Regions from separate parts of the Bradyrhizobium sp. YCK136 genome, predicted to be linked through region 2. Evidence: predicted binding sites of a transcription regulator. Region 2 holds the regulator's gene; each other region holds the start of a gene.
What was found. Region 2 encodes PhoB, which activates phosphate uptake and scavenging genes when phosphate is short. Its sites were predicted from a motif close to TGTCATNNANCTGTCAT; they were not measured.
Positions count from the first base shown of each region.

Region 1: a site for PhoB is predicted at 2,560-2,576, ahead of ugpB (sn-glycerol-3-phosphate ABC transporter substrate-binding protein UgpB). Genes of this name have one in related genera too.
Region 3: a site for PhoB is predicted at 3,634-3,650, ahead of phnC (phosphonate ABC transporter ATP-binding protein). Genes of this name have one in related genera too.

Region 1 is NZ_CP172424.1:9,693,943-9,699,703, reverse strand. It holds gene ugpE (sn-glycerol-3-phosphate ABC transporter permease UgpE) at 1-258, opposite strand, end outside; gene ugpA (sn-glycerol-3-phosphate ABC transporter permease UgpA) at 258-1,139, opposite strand; gene ugpB (sn-glycerol-3-phosphate ABC transporter substrate-binding protein UgpB) at 1,189-2,505, opposite strand; gene ACFLEY_RS46840 (CaiB/BaiF CoA transferase family protein) at 2,876-4,078, opposite strand; gene ACFLEY_RS46835 (organic hydroperoxide resistance protein) at 4,257-4,682, opposite strand; gene ACFLEY_RS46830 (MarR family winged helix-turn-helix transcriptional regulator) at 4,835-5,296, shown strand; tRNA gene ACFLEY_RS46825 (tRNA-Ala) at 5,366-5,441, opposite strand; gene ACFLEY_RS46820 (TIGR02300 family protein) at 5,541-5,761, opposite strand, start outside.
Region 2 is NZ_CP172424.1:9,278,667-9,284,427, forward strand. It holds gene ACFLEY_RS44960 (Hsp33 family molecular chaperone) at 1-117, opposite strand, end outside; gene argF (ornithine carbamoyltransferase) at 276-1,199, opposite strand; gene ACFLEY_RS44970 (aspartate aminotransferase family protein) at 1,199-2,407, opposite strand; gene ACFLEY_RS44975 (GcrA family cell cycle regulator) at 2,862-3,371, shown strand; gene phoB (phosphate regulon transcriptional regulator PhoB) at 3,628-4,335, opposite strand; gene phoU (phosphate signaling complex protein PhoU) at 4,358-5,074, opposite strand; gene pstB (phosphate ABC transporter ATP-binding protein PstB) at 5,086-5,761, opposite strand, start outside.
Region 3 is NZ_CP172424.1:7,873,980-7,879,740, reverse strand. It holds gene ACFLEY_RS38030 (selenium-binding protein SBP56-related protein) at 1-344, shown strand, start outside; gene ACFLEY_RS38025 (hypothetical protein) at 428-1,018, shown strand; gene ACFLEY_RS38020 (DUF1045 domain-containing protein) at 1,022-1,720, opposite strand; partial or broken gene ACFLEY_RS38015 (alpha-D-ribose 1-methylphosphonate 5-triphosphate diphosphatase) at 1,739-2,931, opposite strand; gene ACFLEY_RS38010 (chloramphenicol acetyltransferase) at 2,928-3,587, opposite strand; gene phnC (phosphonate ABC transporter ATP-binding protein) at 3,776-4,585, shown strand; gene phnD (phosphonate ABC transporter substrate-binding protein) at 4,650-5,585, shown strand; gene phnE (phosphonate ABC transporter, permease protein PhnE) at 5,661-5,761, shown strand, end outside.

The DNA of each region.
Region 1 (5,761 bases), 420 kb from region 2:
CAGCGCCATCACCAGCGAATTGAGCATCATGTTGCCGACGGGCTCGCGGGTCGAGCCGCTCGTGCCGACGAAGATGGTCTGGTAGTAGACCTCGAAGAAGTGCCCGCCCGGCAGCAGCGACATCTGCCCGTTCGCGATCAGTGCGTTGTCTTGGGTCGAGGCGACGATCGCGATGTAGACCGGGAATGCGACGATCGCGATCCCGATCCAGAGAATGAAATGGGCGACGTAGCGCCTGATGCCCTCGTCCTCGACCATCAGTAGGTCACCTTGCGTTCGACGAAGCGGAACTGGATTCCCGTCAGCACGATGACCATGACCATCAGGATCACCGATTGCGCCGCCGAGCTGCCGAGATTGCCGCCGAGCAGGCCGTCGGAATAGACCTTGTAGACCAGCGTGACCGTCGATGTTCCGGGCCCGCCGCGGGTCATGGTGTCGATGATGCCGAAGGTGTCGAAGAAGGCGTAGACGATGTTGACGACCAGCAGGAAGAAGATCGTGGGCGACAGCAGCGGGAAGGTCACGGTCCAGAACCGCCGCATCGGCCGCGCGCCGTCAATCGCGGCGGCCTCGAACACGCTTTTCGGGATGGCTTGCAGGCCGGCGAGGAAGAACAGGAAATTATAGGAGATCTGCTTCCAGGCGGCGGCGAGGATGATCAGCGCTGCGGCCTGGTTGCCGTCGAGCAGCGGATTCCAGTCGACGCCCAGGCCGCGCAGATAGCGCGACAGCACGCCGAGCGAGGGATGCAGCATGAAGATCCAAAGCACGCCGACCACGGGCGGCGCGACCGCATAGGGCCAGATCAGGAGCGTGCGGTAGAGCATCGAGCCGCCCAGCGGCTTGTCGGCCATCACGGCGAGCAGCAGCGCAAAGGACAGCGACGAGACGGCGATCGCGAACGAGAAGAAGAACGTCCGGACGATCGCCTCGAAATAGGCGGGATCCCTGAACAGCTCGATGTAATTGTCGAACCAGACAAAGGTGCTCGACAGGCCAAAGGCATCCTGGAGCAGGAAGGACTGGATCACCGCCTGCAGGGCCGGCCAGTAGAAGAAAATCAGGACGATCGCGAGCTGCGGCGCAACCAGCGCGTAAGGCAATAGCTTTGATTGGAAAATGGCTTGCTTTTGCATGATGTCAGCAGAAGCGGCAGGCCGGGTCGCGGCCTGCCGCTTCGATGCCTCACTTCACAGCGGTCTTTTCGAACTGCCGCAGCATCGTGTTGCCGCGTTCGACAGCGGCGTCGAGCGCCTGCTTGGCGGTCTTCTTGCCGGCCAGCGCCTGCTCGATCTCTTCCGACCAGACGTCACGCAGCTGCACCATGTTGCCGAGGCGCAGACCGCGCGAGTTCTCGGTCGGCTCCTTGTTGGTCAGCTCGAGCAGCGGGGTCTCGAGATAGGGCTGGTCCTTGTAGAAGCCCTCGGCCTTGGCCTTCTCATAGGCCGCCTTGGTGATCGGCAGATAGCCGGAGGCCTTGTGGATGTAGACCTGGCGATCGGTGTCGGAGAGGAACGTCAGGAATTTTGCGACGCCCTTGTATTCCTCGGTCGACTTGCCGCCCATGACCCAGAGCGAAGCGCCGCCGATGATCGAGTTCTGCGGCGCGCCCTTGACGTCGGGATAATAGGGCATCGGCACGGCGTTGAAGTTGAACTTGGCCTGTGCCTTGACGTTGCCGAAGAAGGCCGACGACGTCAGGTAGATCGCGCACTCACCCGAGGTGAAGCGGCCTTCGCCGGTGTTGGTGCGGCCGGCGTAGTCGTAGGTCTTGTCCTTCTGAAGTTCGACCAGCTTCTCGAGATGCTTGACCTGGAGCGGGCCGTTGAACTCGAGCTTGGTGTCGAAGCCGTCGAGGCCGTTCGCCTTGGTCGAGAGCGGCACGTTGTGCCAGGCGGAGAGCTGCTCGAGGTTGACCCAGGTGATCCATGAGCCGGAGAAGCCGCAGGTCGGATGACCGTTGTCGTGCAGCTTCTTGGCGACCTCGAACACTTCGGGCCAGGTCTTCGGGATCTCGGCGTTGACCTTCTTGAACTCGTCGAGGTTGACCCACATCACGGTCGAGGACGAGTTGAAGGGGAACGACAGCATCTCGCCCTTCGACGTGGAGTAGTAGCCGGTGATGGCGGGCAGATAGATCTTGGGATCGAACTTCTCGCCGGCGTCGGCCATCAGCTTGTAGACGGGCTTCACGGCGCCGGTCGCGGCCATCATGGTCGCGGTGCCGACTTCGAACACCTGCATGATGTGCGGCGCGTTGCCGGCACGGAACGCGGCGATGCCCGCGTTCATCGTGTCGGGATAGTTGCCCTTGTAGGTCGGGATGACCTTGTAGTCGCTCTGCGACGCGTTGAAGTCGGTGGCAAGCTTGACGATGACGTCGTTGTTGGCGCCGGTCATCGCGTGCCACCACTGGATTTCGGTCACGGCCAGGGCCGGCGAGGCCGACATGCCGACCGTGATTGCAAATGCGGCAGCCGCCCCAAAGTGTCGAAGTGCCATCAAGAAAACCTCCCTTGGCCGTCAATAAAGAAGCGCTTGCGCTAGCAGCGCCATATGACGTTCACATGACTGTGTAAGCGGCCGAAACGAAAGCGGCAAGCGCTGGAAAAGGGAAGTCGTCAAATAGGCGAATGCGACGCGGACAGCGTCGTCCGTTCGCGCTGCACACGCGTGGGTCGCGCCGCAGTGCGGCATTGCTCGTGTGAGGTCGACGATCAGGCCGCGGGCTCCAAAACCTCTCCCGCTTGCGGGAGAGGTCGCGCCGAAGGCGCGGGTGAGGGCTCTCTCCTCTGGGGGATTGTCCCATTGCAGAGACACCCTCTCCCCAACCCTCTCCCGCAGGCGGGAGAGGGAGCGCAGCATCGTTGCCCTAGCGCTTGCGCTCGGGGCCGCAGACCGTGCCCTTCTCGACCATCGCGTCGATCTCGGCCTTGGAATATCCGAACTCGCCCAGCACCTCCGCCGAGTGCTGGCTGAATTTCGGCGGCAGCCGGCGCAGGCTCGGCTTGCTGCGATCGAGCCGGATCGGCGAGGCGACGCCCTTGTACCAGTCCTTCTCGATAATATCGCCGCGGTAGATCGTGTGCGGGTTCGTCAACGCCTGGTCGATCTTCTGCACCGGACCTGCGGGGAGGCCCGCCGCGAGCAGGCGATTGCAGAGCGGCTCGGCCTCGTGCTGGCTGAACACCGCGGCAAGCTCGGCGCGCAGCGCCTCGCGATTGGCGATGCGGTCCTTGTTGCGGGCAAAGCGCGGATCGGTGCCGAGCTCGGGCTTGCCGATCTCCTTGGCGAGCTTGCGGAAGGTGCCGTCATTGCCGACGCCGATGAAGATGTTGTCGGTCTTCGTCGGGAAGATCGCATAAGGCACGAGATTCGGATGCTCGTTGCCGGTGAGGCCCGGCGGCTTGCCATGCATGAAATAGTTCGCGGTGTGCGGATGCATGATGGCAAGGCCGGTCTCGTACAGCGTGGTCTCCAGGAACTGGCCCTTGCCCGAGCGCTGCCGCTCCGACAGCGCCATCAGGATGCCGATCGCTGCATAGAGCCCGGTGGTGATGTCGACCAGCGGCACGCCGATCCGCATCGGCCCGCTCTCGGGCGAACCGGTCGCCGCGATCATGCCGGTCATGGCCTGGATGATGGCGTCATAGCCGGGATTGCCGCCGCGCGGGCCGTCGGCGCCGAAGCCGCAGATCCGGCAATGCACGAGGCGCGGGAATTTCTCGCGCAGCACCTCGTTGCCGATGCCCCATTTCTCCAGCGTGCCCGGCTCGAAATTCTCGATCAGGACGTCGGCCGTCTCCAGCATCTTGAGCAGCACGACGCGGCCGCCCTCGGAGGCGAGGTCGAGGCCGATCGAGCGCTTGTTGCGGTTGATGCCGATGAAATAGGCCGCGTCCTCGTCGTGGAAGGGAGGACCCCAGTCGCGCACCTCGTCGCCGGCGGGCGGCTCGACCTTGATCACGTCGGCACCATGGTCGGCGAGGATCTGGGTGCAGTAGGGACCGCCGAGCACGCGCGTGAGATCGATGACGCGCAGTCCGCTCATTGCACCCATAACGGCTTCAGTCATGCCTTCGCTTCCCCTGTGTCGATCGTTGGATCACAGGCCTAGCGAGGTTTATTTGCGCCAGCAATGGCGCCGGGCGTGGAGCCGTATGCGCCGCGGCGCGGCCATCCCGCGAGGTGGCAAATTCAAACGGAAGCGGCCGGCCCGAGGGGGATCCCGGGCCAGCCAATCCGCCGTTTGATCAGACGACCGTCAGGCGAACGTCGACATTGCCGCGCGTGGCATTGGAATAGGGGCACACCTGGTGCGCCTTCGCGACCAGCGCCTCGGCTTCGGCACGGGCGAGGCCCGGCAGCGAGACGGCGAGGTCGATGTCGAGGCCGAAGCCGCCTTCGGAGCGCGGGCCGATCCCGACGGTCGAGGTGACGGCGGCGTCGGCGGGAACCTTGGGGCCGCCCTGCGAGGCCACGAACTTCATCGCGCCGATGAAGCAGGCGGCGTAGCCGGCCGCAAACAGCTGCTCGGGATTGTTGCCGGCGCCGCCGCCGCCGCCGAGCTCCTTCGGCGTGGTGAGCTTGACGTCGAGCGCGCCGTCGAGGGTCGCAGCATGGCCGTCGCGGCCGCCGGTGGCTTTTGCACTGGTCTTGTAAAGGACGTTCACGGACATTTTCGTCTCCCTGGGTTTCGGTGGGGTGCGATGTCTATCGCAGACAATTAGATTGTGCGCAATTGAAATTGCGACGTCTCACATTTAATTGTTCGCAATTGAATGTACGGCGGCGCGGCCCCACAATGCGGACAAACCTCGTGAGATTCTCCATGGCTCGGAAACTATCGGCAGCGGACGCGCCGCTGCGGCTCGACAACCAGATCTGCTTCGCGGTCTATTCGGCCGCGCACGCTTTCAATCGCGTCTACAAGCCGCTGCTCGACCGCCTCGGCCTGACCTATCCGCAATATCTGGTGATGCTGGTGCTGTGGGAGCGCGACGACGTGCCGGTCAAGGACATCGGGGAGAGGCTGTTTCTGGATTCGGGCACGCTGACGCCGCTGCTGAAGCGCCTCGAGGCCGCCCACCTCGTCAAGCGCACCCGCTCGAGCGAGGACGAGCGCCAGGTGCTGATCGCGCTGACGCCGCAGGGCCACGCGCTGAAAGACAAGGCGCGCGCCGTGCCGCAGTCGATCCTGGCGGCGTCGGACTGCTCGGTGTCGGAGCTGGTCGCGATGAAAGACGAGATCGTCGCGCTGCGCGACCGGCTCAATGCGGTGATCGGGGAGTAGTTGAGATTTAATTCAAAGCCCGCCTTCGCCCTGCGGGCTTCGGCGCGGCAGCCTTCGCTTCGCGAAGGCTGGTGGAGCCAGGCGGGATCGAACCGCCGACCTCTTGCATGCCATGCAAGCGCTCTCCCAGCTGAGCTATGGCCCCTTAAGTCTTCCAGTGAGGAGGATCCTGGGGGATCCGTCCCGGCCGGCGAGCCCTAGGCGACTCGCGCGGTGCACCCTTTTTCACAGATCAGGGCTGATCTCAAGTCTCTTCATCGCCCCCGACATCACCAATGATGTCGGTAACGTCCTCATCGCCCTCTTCTTCGTCGGCGATGAAGGTCGAATCATCGTCATCGTCGTCGTCGAGGGTCTCGTCGACCTCGATATCGTCCTCCGATTCGGGCACGACGGCCTTGACCTTGCCGGTGTTCTCCTCGGCATCGGCCTCCTCGAGGGAGACCAATTCCTCGGCCTCCGCCG
Region 2 (5,761 bases):
GCGCACGTCGAGCGCGTCGACCTCGTAGGGCAGCACGGCGTCGTCGATCGGAACCGCTGATGGTTCGCGAACCGGGCCTTCCGGCCTGGTTTTCATGTCAGGGGATTGGGAATCCATGGCCGTCTATCTGGGGTCGGTGGGTGGGAAATGGTAGGGGTTCCGGCTGCATCCGGCAATGCAGAATGGACGTATGCAAGGACGGCAACCTCCGCGTCGTCCTGGCGTTCGCCAGGACGACAGTTGCATGTGAGGCGGCCGCCAGGCCTACGCCAAACTTACTTCACCGCGTCAAAACACCAGGCCAGAATACCCTTCTGCGCGTGCAGGCGGTTTTCGGCCTCGTCGAACACGACCGATTGCGGACCGTCGATCACCTCGTCGGTGACCTCCTCGCCGCGATGGGCGGGCAGGCAGTGCATGAACAGCGCGTCGGGCTTGGCCAGCGACATCAGCTTGGCATTGACCTGGTAGGGCTTGAGCACGTTGTGGCGGTGCTCGCCCTCCTTGTCGCCCATCGACACCCATGTGTCGGTGACGACGCAATCGGCGCCGCGCACGGCGGCTTCCGGATCGGTGCCGAGCATGATCGGCGCGCCTGAAGCCTTGATCCAGTCGCGCATCGCCTTCTTCGGCGCAAGCTCCGGAGGCGTTGCGACATTGAGCTGAAACTTGAAGCGCTCCGCGGCATGCGCCCAGGACGCCAGCACGTTGTTGTCATCGCCGGTCCAGGCCACCGTCCGGCCCTCGATCGGGCCGCGGTGCTCCTGATAGGTCAGAAGGTCGGCCATCACCTGGCAGGGATGCGAGCGCCGCGTCAGGCCGTTGATGACGGGCACGGTCGCGTTGGCCGCAAGCTCGAGCAAGGCGTCGTGGTTGAGGATACGGATCATGATGGCGTCGACATAGCGCGACAGCACGCGCGCGGTGTCGGCGATGGTCTCGCCGCGGCCGAGTTGCATCTCGGCGCCGGTGAGCATGATGGGCTCGCCGCCGAGCTGGCGCATGGCGACGTCGAACGACACCCGCGTACGGGTCGACGGGCGCTCGAAGATCATCGCCAGCGTCTTGCCTTCGAGCGGCCTCACCGGCTGATGCGCCTTCTGCTTCGCCTTCATGGCGGAGGAGGCATCGAGCATGCTCTTGAGCTCCGACAGCGGGAGCTCGTTGATATCGAGGAAGTGCTTCGGCGACTTGCTCATCAGCTTGCCGCCCGCTTGGTCTGACTGGACGAGATCGCGGCGCAGGCGCGTTCGAGCCGCCCGACGCTGTCCTCGATCTCGGCTTCGGTGACGATCAAGGGCGGCAGGAAACGCACGACATTGTCGCCGGCGCCGACCGTGAGCAGCTTCTCGTTACGCAGCGCCGCGACGAGATCGCCTGATGGCACCACGGCCTTGATGCCGATCAGGAGGCCCTCGCCGCGCACCTCGCTGACGACATCGCCATGACGATCGATCACGGAGGCGAGCTTCTGCTTGAGCAGCAGCGACATCTTCTGCACGTGATCGAAGAAGCCAGGCTTCAGCATGACGTCGAGCACGGCGTTCGCCGCCGCGACCGCGAGCGGATTGCCGCCGAAGGTCGAGCCGTGCGAGCCGGGACCCATGCCGGCCGCCGCGTCCGCGGTGGCCAGGATCGCACCGATCGGGAAGCCGCCGCCGAGCGCCTTGGCCAGCGACATCACGTCAGGTGTGACGCCGGTACGCCGATGCGCGAACAGATCGCCGGTGCGGCCCATGCCGGTCTGCACCTCGTCGAAGGCGAGCAGCAGGCCCTTCTCGTCGCAGAGCTGGCGCAATGCCTGGAGGAACGCAGGTGTTGCGGAACGCACGCCGCCCTCGCCCTGAATCGGCTCGATCAGGATGCCGGCGGTCTGCGGACCGATTGCCTTCTTCACGGCCTCGATGTCGCCATGCGGGACCTGGTCGAAGCCATCCATCGGCGGACCAAACCCTTCGAGATATTTTGCAGATCCCGTCGCAGCCAGCGTCGCCAGCGTGCGGCCGTGGAAGGCGCCTTCGAAGGTGATGATGCGGTAACGTTCCGGATGACCCTTGGAGAAGTGATGATGGCGGACCAGCTTGATCACACCTTCCAGCGCCTCGGCGCCGGAATTGCAGAAGAACACGAAGTCCGCGAAGCTTTCATTGCAGAGGCGCGTCGCGAGCTTCTCGCCGTCCGGACTCTGGAACAGGTTCGACATGTGCCAGAGTTTTGTGGCCTGCTCCTGCAGCGCCTTGACCAGCGCGGGATGGGCGTGGCCGAGCGCGTTCACGGCGACGCCGGAGGTAAAATCGAGATAGCGATCGCCATTGGTCGCAATCAGCCAGCAACCTTCGCCGCGCTCGAAACCGAGGTCGGATCTGGCGAAAACGGGAAGCAAATGCGGCGCTGCGCTGTTAGTCATGACGATCACTTGATGTTGCGGACGGCCTGAACACGCTCATGCAGCGCACCATTGACCGGCCCGGAAAACGAAACGTGCCGCCTTTTAAGGGCGGCACGTGACACTATCTTATGCCTGGTGAAACCGGTGTCAATGCCGCCCGAAAGCCTCGCGAAACGCTGAATCCGTAGTCTTGCGGAGCCGAAATTGCGGGGTTTTCGCCACGGAACATGTGGAAGCGAGTCGGCGGACTCTTGCGCGTGAGTCACGCCATATTGTAGCGTTTGGCTTGTCAGATACGACATCTCGTGCAGTGTTTCTGATCCTCTAAGTCCTCATGTACCGGCGTAGACGTTCGGGCGTTATCGGCGCGCCCGGCGAGCCTTAAGGGATTCTGACGGCACGGGTTTTTCGAGGCTTAGGCATTCGCCGCGAGGCGCCAGGATGGCAGCCGCACGGCGAGGGAAAGGGTGCAATGACGGTTTTGACCTGGTCCGACGATCGCGTCGAGCAGTTGAAAAAGCTCTGGGAGGCCGGATTGTCGGCCAGCCAGATCGCAGCCGAGCTCGGGAACGTGACCCGCAATGCCGTGATCGGCAAGGTACACAGGCTCGGCCTATCCGGCCGCGCCAAGAGCCCCTCATCGGCGGCTCCGCGGCCGCGCAAGGCGCGCCCCGCGCAGCACATGATGCGGGTGAGCCGCCCCATTGCGCGCGGCAACACCGCGCTGGCGCAGGCCTTCGAGGTCGAGGTGGAGGCCGAACCGGTCACCTACGACAACGTGGTGCCGATGAGCCAGCGGCTGTCGCTGCTGGAGCTGAACGAGGCGACCTGCCACTGGCCGGTCGGCGATCCCTCGAGCCCGGATTTCTTCTTCTGCGGCGGCAGGGCGCTGTCGGGCCTGCCCTACTGCGCGCAGCACTCGCGCGTGGCATATCAGCCCGCCGCGGATCGCCGGCGCGCACCGGCGAAGCCCTCGCGGTGAGTTTGTTCTGAAATCGAGTGACGGCCGTCACGCGTTGACGGCCCAACAAACTCGATGTCGTCCCGGACAAGCGCGCCTGAAGCGCGCGCAGATCCGGGACCCATAACCACCGCAAGATGTGGCTACGGGGACTCGGAGTTACCTTCTTCGCGCGACAACCACGCCCTGTGATTATGGGTCCCGGATCTGCGCTTACGCTTGTCCGAGACGACACTGAGAGTGTGGCTGTAGCCCGCTAAACCAACGCCTGCAAACCCTACGTCTGCTCCGCCTTCGCAAAGCGATCATCCAGCGCGTAGCCGGCGCCGCGGACGGTGCGGATGGGATCCTGCTCGCGGCCGAGATTGAGCAGCTTGCGCAGGCGGCCGATGTGGACGTCGACGGTGCGCTCGTCGATGTAGATGTCGCGGCCCCAGACGCTGTCGAGCAGCTGCTCGCGCGAGAACACGCGGCCGGGATGCTCCAGGAAGAACTCCAAGAGGCGATATTCGGTCGGGCCGAGGTCGATCGGCCGGCCCGAGCGCGCGACGCGGCGCTTGTCGCGATCGAGCTCGATGTCGCCATAGGCCAGCACCGTGGCGAGCCGCTCCGGGCTTGCGCGCCGCAGCAGGCCCTTCACGCGCGCCAGGAGCTCCGGCACCGAGAACGGCTTGACGATGTAGTCGTCGGCGCCGGTCGCAAGACCCCGCACCCGCTCGCTCTCCTCGCCGCGCGCGGTGAGCATGATGATCGGGAGCTGCTTGGTCTCGGGCCGGGTCCGCAGCCGGCGGCACAGCTCGATGCCCGACAGGCCCGGCAGCATCCAGTCGAGTACGATCAGATCGGGGATGTGTTCCTTGAGGCGGGTGTCGGCGTCGTCGCCGCGCATCACCGTCTCCACATCATAGCCGTCGCCTTCGAGGTTGTAGCGGAGAAGCTCGGTGAGAGCTTCCTCGTCCTCAACCACCATAATGCGTGCGCCCATGGTGTCGTCGCTCCTTAAGTCTTCAGGTATTCGGGACCGTCGTGGCGAAGGTCGTCATGTCGCCCTTCGGTCGCTTGTCGGTGATCGCCTGGCCCTCGATCATGTAGAACACGGTCTCGGCGATGTTGGTGGCGTGGTCGCCGATCCGCTCGATGTTCTTTGCGCAGAACATCAGATGGATGCAGAACGAGATGTTGCGCGGATCCTCCATCATGTAGGTGAGGAGCTCGCGGAACAGCGAGGTGCAGATGGCGTCGACTTCCTCATCGCCCTTCCACACCGCCATCGCCGCCGGCAGATCATGCGCGGCATAGGCGTCCAGCACCGACTTGACCTGCTGCTGCACGAGGTCGGTCATGTGCTCGAGGCCGCGGAACAGCTTGAGCGGATGAAAATCCGTCTCCAGCGCCGCGACGCGCTTGCCCATGTTCTTGGCGAGGTCGCCGATGCGCTCGAGATCGGTCGCAACGCGCATGGCGCCGACGATCTCGCGCAGATCGACCGCCATCGGCTGGCGGCGGGCGATGGTGAGCACGGCGCGCTCCTCGATGCGCTTCTGCAGCGCGTCGAGCTCGGTGTCGGTGGCGACGACGCGCTGGCCGAGCGCGACGTCTCGGCGGATCAGCGCGTCGACGGAATCGACGATCATGCGCTCGGCGATCCCGCCCATCTCGGCGACGAGCCGGGTGAGCTCCTGGAGGTCGGTGTCGAAGGCCTTTGCGGTATGTTCAGAACCCATGTCCCGTCTCCTCAGCCGAACCGGCCGGTGATGTAATCCTGCGTGCGCCGGTCGCTCGGCGACGTGAAGATCTTGCTGGTGTCGTCGAACTCGATCAGCTCGCCGAGATACATGAACGCGGTCTTGTCGGAGACGCGCGCCGCCTGCTGCATGTTGTGGGTGACGATCGCGATCGTGTAGTTCTCGGACAGTTCCTGAATCAGCTCCTCGACCTTGGCGGTCGAGATCGGGTCGAGCGCCGAGCAGGGCTCGTCGAACAGGATCACCTCGGGCCGCACCGCGACGGTGCGGGCGATGCAGAGGCGCTGCTGCTGGCCGCCGGAGAGCGACAGGCCGGAGGCGTTGAGCTTGTCCTTGACCTCGTTCCAAAGCGCGCCGCCGCGCAGCGCCTTCTCGACGCGGTCGTCCATCTCGGACTTCGAGATCTTCTCGTAGAGGCGGATGCCGAAGGCGATGTTCTCGTAGATCGTCATCGGGAACGGCGTCGGCTTCTGGAACACCATGCCGACGCGGGCGCGCAGCAGGTTGAGGTCGAGCTTGCCGTCGAGGATGTTGGTCTGGTCGAGCATGAGCTGGCCGGTGGCGCGCTGCCCCGGATAGAGGTCGTACATCCGGTTGAAGATGCGCAGCAGGGTCGACTTGCCGCAGCCGGACGGGCCGATGAACGCGGTGACGCGGTTGGTGCCG
Region 3 (5,761 bases), 1.4 Mb from region 2:
ATCCGCGAAAGCCGAAGCTTGCGGGCTCGGTCCACATCGGCGGCATCGCGCGCCGCACCCCCCATCCGAACGGCAAGGCATTTGCCGCCGGTCCGCAGATGGTCGAGATCAGCCGCGACGGCAGGCGCGTGTACTGGACCAATTCGCTCTATTCCACCTGGGACGATCAGTTCTATCCCGACGGGGTTCCGGGCGTGGAAGTCATGGCCAATGTCGGCGGCAACGGCGGCCTCGAGCTCGACAAGGACTATTTCGTGAGCTTCCCCGACGGATATCGTGCGCACCAGATCAGGCTCGAGGGCGGCGATTGTTCGACGGATTCCTTTTGCTACCCGTCGGTCTAGATGGGGCGCACGCGAGCCCGGCGCTTGGCTGGCTTTGGCTCGCTCTTGTTGCGAGCGGTCTCTACCACGGGGTCAACCCGGGAATGGGATGGCCGCTCGCTGTTTCGGCCGGGCTCATGGACAAGAGCCCACGCGCGCTGTTCCGCGCGTTGTGGGCCCTGGCGGCCGGACATCTCCTGGCAACATTTCTCGTGCTGCTGCCATTCGCGTTCCTGCTCGTGCTGGCCGAGTGGCAGCGTTCGATCCAGATCAGTGCGAGCCTTCTCGTCATCGGCTTCGGTGTCTATCGGCTGATCGAGCACCGCCATCCCCGCGCGCTGGCACGAATTCCGCCAACGCAATTGGCGCTCTGGTCATTCGCCGTTGCCATTGCCCACGGCGCGGCCTTGATGCTCGTGCCGATCTATCTCGGGCTCTGCCAGGCCCTCGAGCTCGATGCCGGCCATGAGGCGGGCGCGCTGATGAAGGCAAGTCTCGGGATGGCGGTGCTGGTGTCCCTGGTGCACGTTGCCGCCATGGTCAGCGCCGGCGGATCTCTGGCGTGGCTGGTCTACCGCTATCTGGGATTGAGGTTCGTCTCGCGCAGCTGGTTCAATCTGGATGCAGTCTGGGCGACCAGCCTCGTTCTGGTTGGCGCGGTGGCGCTCGCCTTCAATCTTGCGAGCTGGCGCTGAGGTCTACCGCGCCAAAGCCCACTCGCCGATGATGCGGAAGCGCGCCTTGGTCTCGTCCTGCCTGAACAGGGCGAGGCGGTCGATCGCCAGCGTGCCCAGACGAAGCGACGCGAACCGCGTCCGCAACATCTCCAGGATCGGTCCGCGGCGCTCTGCATCCAGCCGCCCAGTCAGGGTCATGTGGAAGCGAAATTCTTCCATGACGTAGGGGTAACCCCAGCGGTCGAGATACTCGCGCTGCCGCTCGCTCAGCTTCTCCGGCCTGCGCCGCGCGCGGTCCTCCGCGGTGAGGGCGGCGCGGAAGGAATCGAACTCACGGGCGCAATCGGCGGCGAGCTGCTGGAGCGCATCGACCGGCTCGGCCGGGATGACGGCAATGAAGCCGCTGATGGTGTCGACGATCGGGCGGATGGCCGGGACCGGCCGCGCCGTTTCGGCGAATGTCGCGCAGGCCGCCATAAGCTCCGCCTCGGTGCTGCCGGGCGTCAGCGCCATCGGCGCCTTCAGCGTGGCATGGAAGCCGTATTTGCGGGGATCGGCGGAGACGTCACGCCAGTCCGGTGCAACGTGCAGCGCCTCGGGCGGAAACGGCACCTCGTCGCCGGTGTAGGCATCGTAGCCGAGCAGCTTGGCGCCGAAGCGGGTCAGCGCGCTGTCGGCGCCGGCGGCAAAATAGATCGCGTAGCGGGGAAAACCTGTCATCGCCTCAGCATAGCCAATTTATGCCGCGACGACAGCCTCGCGCGGCGCCGCCGCCGCGCTGAGCAGTCGCGTCGCATCGGTGAGATGCACGAGCTTTCCGCCTGATATCACCGCGACGAGCCGCGGCCGCAGCGGCACGGTGTCGTCGACCAGCAGGATGTCGGCGCGGCGTCCTTCGGCGAGGATGCCGCGGTCGGCAAGGCCGGTCGCGCGCGCAGGCCCCGCGGAGACCAGGCTCCAGGCCTCCGTCAGCGGCAGCACGCCATCGGCGGCGAGGCGGAACGCGGCGAGCAGTTGCGCGGGATAGTAATAGTCCGACGCCAGCACCGAGCAGAGCCCCTTTGCGATCATGTCGGATGCCCGGGTCCAGCCGGTGTGGCTGCCGCCGCGCACGACGTTCGGCGCGCCGTAGACGATGGCATCGCCGTGGCTCGCTGCCGCCCGCGCCGTCTCCTCGTTGATCGGAAACTCGGCGATGTCAGCGCCGAGCTCGCGAGACTCCCGGCGCATCGCGGGTGTCGCATCGTCATGCGAGAGCATCCGCACGTCTGCCGCGCGGGCAGAAGCAGCGAGCCGCGACACGGAGGCCGGCACGTCGGCGGGCGCGAGATCACGCGGTCGACCAGCCCGTCAAAATCCTCGCTGGACAAGCCAGTGCGCTCCACCATGCGGTTGCGCTTGCGCGGCTTGGCCATGTCGGCGACGGTGCCGTCCATGTGGTCGTTGAAGGCAAACAGGTCGACGCGGCCCTCGGCGAGCCACTGGCTGATCTCGGCCTCGGCATCGAGATTGTAGGTCTCGTGCCGCAGATGGAAGCGGGTGTCGGCAGCGAATTGCGGACGCTGCCGCTCGATCGCCTCCATCAGGCCGCGCGCATTGTCGGCGCTGCGCAGGCCCGGTTCCCACGAGCAGGTCGTGGCGTGAAACACCGTGGTGATGCCGTTGCTGATCGCCTGGCGGTCGCTGTCCGCGAGCGCGACGTCGATCGGGAAGTCCACGCCGGCGCGCGGCATCATCTGCCGCTCGAAGGCATCGCCATGCAGATCGACGATTCCCGGCAACACCAGCAGATTGCGCGCATCGATCGCGAGCCGAGCCCGGCCACGGGCGGCATCGACCCGTGCGATGTCCGTTCCGGCCACGCTGAGTGACGTCTCGACCAACTCGGTGCCGATCAGGGCCCGGCCGCCCTCAAGGAAAATGTCTGTCACGCGACCGCGCTTCGTTTGCTGGCAGGGGAGTGTGCCCGTGCTTCATACGTGGAGAGAAAATCTTCAATCCCGAGCCTGCGGAAATCGGGCAGGGCTTCACGCAATTTGTCGTGATCCCAGTCCCACCAGGCGAGCCGCGCAAGCCGTCCGGCGATCTCTTCCGAGAAGCGCCGCCTTACGATCCGCGCGGGATTGCCGGCGACGATGGTGTAGGCGGGCACGTCCTTGGTGACGATGGCGCCGGCCGCGATCACCGCGCCGGCGCCGATGTTACGGCCGGGCAGCACGATCGCGCCATGGCCGATCCAGACGTCGTGGCCGATATGGACGTGATGCTGGCGCCGCCAGTCGAAGAACTCCGTGTCGTCGCTCTCGCCGGGGAAGTAGGCGCTGGAACGATAGGTGAAGTGCGCCTGCGTCGCGCGATGCATCGGATGATTGCCGGGGTTGATACGCGTCATCGCCGCGATCGAGCAGAATTTCCCGATCGTGGTGTAGGTGATCTGTGAATCGTTCACGACATAGGAGTAATCGCCCATCGTCACGTCATGCAGGATCGTGCGCGCGCCGACCTCGGTATAGGCGCCGAGCCGGGTCTCGTGCAGCTTGGCCGAGGGATCGATGGTCGGTTGGAATGAAAGGGCTTTGCCGGCCATGTCGTATCCGAAGCGTGAGGGCGGGCGTTCCTCTTCGAGCGGCTCGATGACAATGTCATGACGCAGCGATGACAGGGGATGAGGTGTGTTGGATCGCCGCACCGCAACGTGCATGTCACAAACGTGCATGTCACACAAGTGTCAAGCGTCGGCGTTAGCGGTGGGTCCCAGCTACTCTGGAGCCCTGCATGCTGGTGGTTGAAGGTCTGACGTGCCGCTTTGGCGCAAAAGCCGCGGTGGACGACGCTTCGTTTCAAATTTCCCCCGGCGGATTCGTCGGTGTGATCGGACGATCCGGCGCCGGCAAGTCCACGCTGCTGCGGACCATCAACCGCCTGGTGACGCCGACGCAGGGCCGCATCCTGTTCGACGGCACCGACGTCACAGCGCTGCGCGGCAAGGAGCTGCGGCAGTGGCGGGCGCGCTCGGCGATGATCTTCCAGCAGTTCAACCTCGTCGGCCGGCTCGATGTTCTCACCAACGTCCTGATGGGGCGCCTCGCGACGATGCCGGCCTGGCGCTCGCTGTCGCAGACCTGGCCCGAACACGACAAGGCGCTGGCAATGTCCGCGCTCGAACAGTTCGATATCGCCGCGCTCGCCGCGCAGCGCGCCGACCAGCTCTCCGGTGGCCAGCAGCAGCGCGTCGCGATCGCCCGCGCGCTGGTGCAGCAGCCCGACATCATTCTCGCCGACGAGCCGATCGCTTCGCTCGACCCGCGCAACACCAAGATCGTGATGGATGCGCTGCTGCGCATCAACAAGCATTTCGGCATCACCGTGCTCTGCAACCTGCATTCGCTCGACTTGGCGCGCAGCTATTGCGACCGCCTGATCGGCATGGCGCAGGGCCGTGTCGTGTTCGACGGCGCACCGTCTGCGCTGACCGATCACGTCGCGCGCGAGCTCTACGATCTCGAAGCCACCGACGTCATGGGCGGCTCGCCCGTGCCGGCGCCCGAGGGCATTCCGGCGCTTGGAACGGCGGCCGCCGCCTGAGCCGCATCGCTTCTGTCGTTGCCAGTTTTTGCGTCAACCGACCCCAACCGATGAAGAGGGTATCATGATCACTCGCAGATTAGTTCTTGCCGGCGCCGCCGCGCTCGCATTCACGACCTCGGCCTCCGCCGACGACTGGAAAGCCAAATATCCCGAGCTGACCTTCGCGGTCATTCCGGCGGAAAACGCCTCGGGCGTGACCGAGCGCTGGGCGCCGTTCATGAGCTATCTCTCCAAGGAATTGGGCGTGAAGGTCACGCTGCGCATCGCCAATGACTACGCCGCCGTCATCGAAGGCCAGCGCGCCGGCAACATCCATATCGCCAGCTACGGCTCGGCCTCGTTCGCCCGCGCCCGCCTGACCGGCGTCAAGACCGACGCCTTTGCCAACGATATCAACGCCGACGGCTCGACCGGCTACTATTCGGTGTTCTTCGTCAAGGCGAGCAGCCCCTACAAGAGCATCGACCAGCTCAAGGGCAAGAACCTCGGCCTCGTCGACCCGAACTCGACGTCCGGCAACAACGTGCCGCGCTTCGAGCTCGACAAGATGGGAATCGCGGACGCCGACACCTATTTCAGCAAGGTCGTCTTCACCGGCAGCCATGAGAACGCGATCCTGGCGCTGGCGCAGGGCACGGTCGATGTCGCGGCCAACCAGTGGACCAGCGACGACGATTTGACGCTGGCGCAGATGCTGACCAAGGGCATGCTGAAGAATGCCGACGGCTCGCCGATGAAGAAGGACGATTTCCGCATCATCCACAAGTCGGCGCCGATCATCAACGGCCCCTATGCCTACAACTCCGACCTGCCGGAAGAGGCGAAGGCGGCGATCGCGAAGGCGTTCTTCGACGCGCCGGCCAAGGACAAGGCGGCCTTCGATCGCCTCCAGGACGGCCAGAAGAAGGGTTTTCATCCCGCCACCACCAAGGATTGGGACGGCACGATCGAGCTGATCAAGTTCGTCGATGCACTGCGTAAGAAGAAGGCGTCCTGAGTTTCGGGACGAGCTACTCGAGCCGGGTCGATGGACCCGGCTCTTTCTCTTTGATCGGCCACCTTTCCTGAACAGATGACCCTCGCGGTTTCGATCCTGCCCGAGCAGCAACTGGCTGCGCTGAACACCGCTTACAATCAGGCGGTCGCGCGCAGGCGGCTCCGTCTCTTGCTCGG